DNA from 2 places in the Streptomyces sp. P9-2 genome. Region 1 is predicted to be linked to the other one. Evidence: riboswitches for the same ligand, from Rfam matches in the RefSeq annotation. Region 1 holds a riboswitch; the other holds the start of a gene.
What was found. A riboswitch is a leader RNA that binds a small molecule or an ion and turns the genes downstream of it on or off. The one in region 1 is predicted to bind S-adenosylmethionine.

Region 1 (2,460 bases):
GCGAGACCGTCGACGAGATCACCGGCTGCGTGCGGGCCCTCTACGACCACGCCAACGTCATCGAGGTGCCCGGCGCCACCGTCGACATCGTCGGCACCGGCGGCGACGGCGCCAAGACGGTGAACATCTCCACGATGTCCTCGATCGTCGTCGCCGGCACCGGGGCGAAGGTCGTCAAGCACGGCAACCGCGCCGCGTCCTCCGCCTCCGGCGCCTCCGACGTGCTCGAGAAGCTGGGCGTCAACCTCGAACTCACCCCGCGCCGGGTCGCCGAGGTCGCCGAGGAGGCCGGCATCACCTTCTGCTTCGCGGTGAGGTTCCACCCGGCGCTGCGCCATGTGGCCGCCGCCCGAGGCCAGCTCGGCGTCCGCACCGTGTTCAACTTCCTCGGCCCGCTCGCCAACCCGGCGAAGGTCAAGGCGCAGGCGGTCGGTGTCGCCGACGCCCGGATGGCGCCCATCATGGCCGGGGTGTTCGCCGGACGCGGCCACTCCTCGCTGGTGTTCCGCGGCGACGACGGCCTGGACGAGCTGACCACCACCGGCACCTCCCGGGTGTGGGTGGTCCGCGACGGCAAGGTCACCGAGGAGACCTTCGACCCGCGCGACGTCGGCATCGAGCTGGTCCCCGTGGAGGCGCTGCGCGGCGCCGACGCCTCCTACAACGCCGAGGTCGCCCGCCGCCTCCTCGACGGCGAACGCGGCCCCGTACGGGACGCGGTGCTGCTGAACTCCGCGGCGGCGCTGGTCGCCCTGGAGCCCGGCAGCGGCACCCTCACCGAGCAGATCCGCGCCGGCATGGAGAAGGCCGCCGAGTCCATCGACTCCGGCGCCGCCAGGCGCGTCCTCGACCGCTGGGTCGCCGTCACCAACGCGTAGGCCCGGTACGGCCGTCCCGCCATCCGGATACGGGTTGCGGGACGGCCGCCACCTCACGTACGTTCCCTCTCAGGTCATGAGTGACAGCCATCAGGCCCCGGCCGGCTGTCCGGCAACCCTCCGTCCGTGGCGGGGTGCCCCGGGTGAAGACCAGGCCGTGAGCAGCAGGGCTCACGGCAAGCGCGGACCCCTCGCACACCAGGGGTCCTGGTCGTCGAGGAGTCTTCTGTGAGCAAGCGAATGCGATAGGGCGCCGAGCCCCGCCTCCGCACATCCCTTTCACTCTTCACCTCCGCGCTGGAGCGCGCGCCGTCGTCGTCGGCCGCCCGCTCGCGCGAGGATCCCCCCTGCCTACGGGAGTTCCGTCATGCCTGCTGCTGCCGCCCCCGCCGTCGCCGTCGAGCCGTCCGTCCGCGCCCCGCTGCCCGTCCTCGGCCGGGACGTCGCCGTCCCCCTCGTCACCGGCGGCGAGGTCACCTACGCCGCCCTCGACTACGCCGCCAGCGCCCCCGCCCTCCAACGCGTCTGGGACGACGTGGCCGCCTACGCCCCCTACTACGGCAGCGTCCACCGCGGCGCCGGCTACCTCTCCCAGCTCTCCACCGACCTCTTCGAGAACGCCCGCCGTACCGTCGCCGGGTTCCTCGACTGCCGCGCCGACGACCAACTGGTGTTCACGCGCTCCACCACCGACTCCCTCAACCTGCTCGCCGCCGCCCTCCCCGAGGGCTGCGAGGTCTTCGTCTTCGAGACCGAGCACCACGCGGCGCTGCTGCCGTGGTGGCGGGCGGGCCGGGTGACCTTCCTCGACGCCCCCGACAGCCCCGCGCAGGCCGTGGATGCCCTGGAGCGCGCCCTCGCCGACCGCGACCCCTACGGCCCGGCCCTGGTCTGCGTCACCGGCGCCTCCAACGTCACCGGCGAGCTGTGGCCGGTCCGCGAACTCGCCGCCGCCGCGCACGCGCACGGCGCCCGGATCGTGCTGGACGCCGCCCAGCTCGCCCCGCACCGCGCGGTGTCCGTCCGGGATCTGGACGTCGACTGGGTCGCCTTCTCCGGGCACAAGCTGTACGCGCCGTTCGGCTCCGGCGTCCTGGCCGGCCGCGCCGACTGGCTCCGCGCGGCCGAGCCGTACCTCGCCGGCGGCGGCGCCAGCCGTACGGTCGCCCGGCGCGAGGACGGGGGAGTGGACGTCCAGTGGCACGAGACCGCCGCCCGCCACGAGGCCGGCTCGCCCAACGTCATCGGCGCCTACGCCATCGCCTCCGCCTGCAAGGCGCTCACCGAGGCGGGGTTCGACGCGCTGGCCGAGCGGGAGGACGTGCTGGTGCGGGCGGTGCGGGAGGGGCTGGCGGATGTGCCTCAGGTGCGCTTCCTCTCCCTGTTCGGGGACGACGCTCCGCGGGTGGGGGTGCTGTCGTTCGTGGTCGACGGGTGGAACAGCTCGCACTTCGCGGCGGCGCTGTCCGCCGAGTACGGGATCGGGGTGCGGGACGGGTTGTTCTGCGCGCACCCGCTGGTGCGGAGGCTGCTGGGTGGCGACACGGGCGCCGCGGGGGAGTGCGGGGCGCCGGAGGCGGGG
Region 2 (2,460 bases), 1.3 Mb from region 1:
GACCTCGGCCTTGCCCCCGGTGTAGGTGCGCAGAATGGTAGGAATACGGACGGTAACGCTCACTTTGAACCTCCGGTCAGGTAACACACCCAGGGGCGCGGGGAACTGTGCGACAAGCCCCCACCGGCCCGCGGTGAAAATTCAAGCCTCAGACGAGCCCGGCCTCACGGAACGACTCCAGACTGGGCCGGATCGTCGCCGTGAGCCCCGTCCCCGCCACCGCGTCCAACGTCTTGAGCCCGTCCCCGGTGTTCAGCACCACGGTCGTGAGGGACGGATCCAGCACCCCGTCCTCGATCAGCTTCTTCGTCACGCCGACCGTGACACCGCCGGCGGTCTCCGCGAAGATCCCCTCCGTGCGCGCCAGCAGCTTGATCGCGTCGACCACCTGCGCGTCCGTGACGTCCTCCACGGCGCCACCGGTGCGCCGGGCGATGTCCAGCACGTACGGCCCGTCCGCCGGGTTGCCGATCGCCAGCGACTTGGCGATCGTGTTCGGCTTCTGCGGGCGCACCACGTCGTGCCCGGCCTTGAAGGCGGTGGACACCGGTGAGCACCCCTCGGCCTGGGCGCCGAAGATCTTGTACGGCTTGTCCTCGACGAGTCCGAGCTTGATCAGCTCCTGGAGACCCTTGTCGATCTTCGTGAGCTGCGAGCCGGAGGCGATCGGGACGACCAGCTGGTCGGGCAGGCGCCAGCCGAGCTGCTCGCAGATCTCGTACGCGAGGGTCTTGGAGCCCTCGGCGTAGTACGGCCGCAGGTTGACGTTGACGAAGCCCCAGCCCTCGCCGGCCGGGTCGCCGATCAGCTCGGAGCAGAAACGGTTCACGTCGTCGTAGTTGCCCTCGATGCCGACGAGCTCGCCGCCGTAGACGGCGGCCATGACGATCTTGCCCTGCTCCAGGTCGTGCGGGATGAACACGCAGGAGCGGAAGCCGGCCCGGGCGGCGGCGGCGCCGACCGCGCCGGCCAGGTTGCCGGTGGAGGAGCAGGACAGCGTGGTGAAGCCGAAGGCGCGCGCGGCCTCCAGGGCCTGGGCGACGACGCGGTCCTTGAAGGAGTGCGTGGGGTTGCCGGAGTCGTCCTTGACGTAGAGGCCGCCGGTGACGCCCAGCTCGCGGGCGAGGTTGTCGGCCTGGACGAGCTTGGTCCAGCCGGGGTTCAGGTTGGGCTTGGTCGCCACGTCCGCGGGGACGGGCAGCAGCGGCGCGTAGCGCCAGATGTTCGCGGGACCCGCCTCGATGCGCTTGCGGAGCTCTTCGGTGTCGTGACCCGAGAAGTCGTAGGCGATCTCCAGCGGGCCGAAACACTCCTCGCAGGCGAAGACGGGGCCGAGGGGCACACGGTGGCCGCACTCGCGGCAGGACAGCGCGGCGGCGGGACCCAGGTCGACGGAGTTCGCGGAGTCGGTGGTGCTTGCAACAGTCTGCACAGCCATGGAGGCGAGGCCCTTTCTCCTCATCTTCCTCACGACGCACTTCGCCGTGAGACGGATTTGGCACCTTCCCTAGCCGGGAGCCTCGCCACGTCCGCGTGACAGGAACCGACTGGAGGGTTGCCGGGGCTTCATCGGGCCGTATCCCTCTGCCCCTCTGGATGAGCGGTGTTCAGTTGTGCGCCGCGTGACCCCGGGATGCGGGGCCCCTCGGCGTTGTTCAAGACTGTAACCGAAGGCCCGGACGGCGGAGACAGCCGTCCGAACCCCGAGATGGATCACCGGCCAGTGAGGAGCCCGGACCGTGCTGGAAGAAGTCGAGCGCTGGCTCATCGCGCGCTCCTGGTCGGTGGCCGACCGTCCCCCGCACCGGCTCCTGGCGGCGAAACGGGCCTCGGGGCAGTCGGTGAGCGTGGTGCTGCCCGCGCTGAACGAGGAGGCCACCGTCGGGGACATCGTCTCCGTCATACGGCACGACCTCGTCCTCCAGGTGCCGCTGGTCGACGAGGTCGTGGTGATCGACTCCGGCTCCACCGACCGCACCTCCGAGGTGGCCGCGGCGGCGGGCGCGCGGGTGGTGCACCGGGACGCGATCCTGCCCCGGATACCGGCCGTGCCCGGCAAGGGCGAGGTGCTGTGGCGGTCGCTGCTGGTCACCCGCGGCGACATCGTGTGCTTCGTCGACGCCGACCTGAGGGACTTCTCCTCCGACTTCGTCACCGGCATCGTCGGCCCGCTGCTCACCGACCCCGGCATCCAGCTCGTCAAGGCCATGTACGACCGGCCGATGACCCGGGCCGACGGGACCACCACCGGCGCGGGCGCCGGGCAGGGCGGCCGGGTCACGGAGCTGATGGCGCGCCCGCTGCTCAACATGCACTGGCCGCAGCTCGCCGGGTTCGTGCAGCCGCTGGGCGGCGAGTACGCGGCCCGCCGGAGTCTCCTGGAGCAGCTCCCGTTCCCCGTCGGGTACGGCGTCGAGCTGGGCATGCTGGTCGACGCCCTGCACCTGGTGGGCCTGGACG

Region 2: it holds a riboswitch for S-adenosylmethionine, as region 1 does, so the genes downstream of both, thrC (threonine synthase) here and ACQY0Z_RS14600 (aminotransferase class V-fold PLP-dependent enzyme) in region 1, are expected to answer to the same signal.

What each region holds. Positions count from the first base shown of each region.
Region 1 is NZ_CP192633.1:3,187,471-3,189,930, forward strand. It holds gene trpD (anthranilate phosphoribosyltransferase) at 1-878, shown strand, start outside; SAM riboswitch class IV at 951-1,067, shown strand; gene ACQY0Z_RS14600 (aminotransferase class V-fold PLP-dependent enzyme) at 1,246-2,460, shown strand, end outside.
Region 2 is NZ_CP192633.1:1,859,834-1,862,293, reverse strand. It holds gene ACQY0Z_RS08815 (MoaD/ThiS family protein) at 1-63, opposite strand, end outside; gene thrC (threonine synthase) at 149-1,438, opposite strand; SAM riboswitch class I at 1,456-1,603, opposite strand; gene ACQY0Z_RS08805 (glucosyl-3-phosphoglycerate synthase) at 1,740-2,460, shown strand, end outside.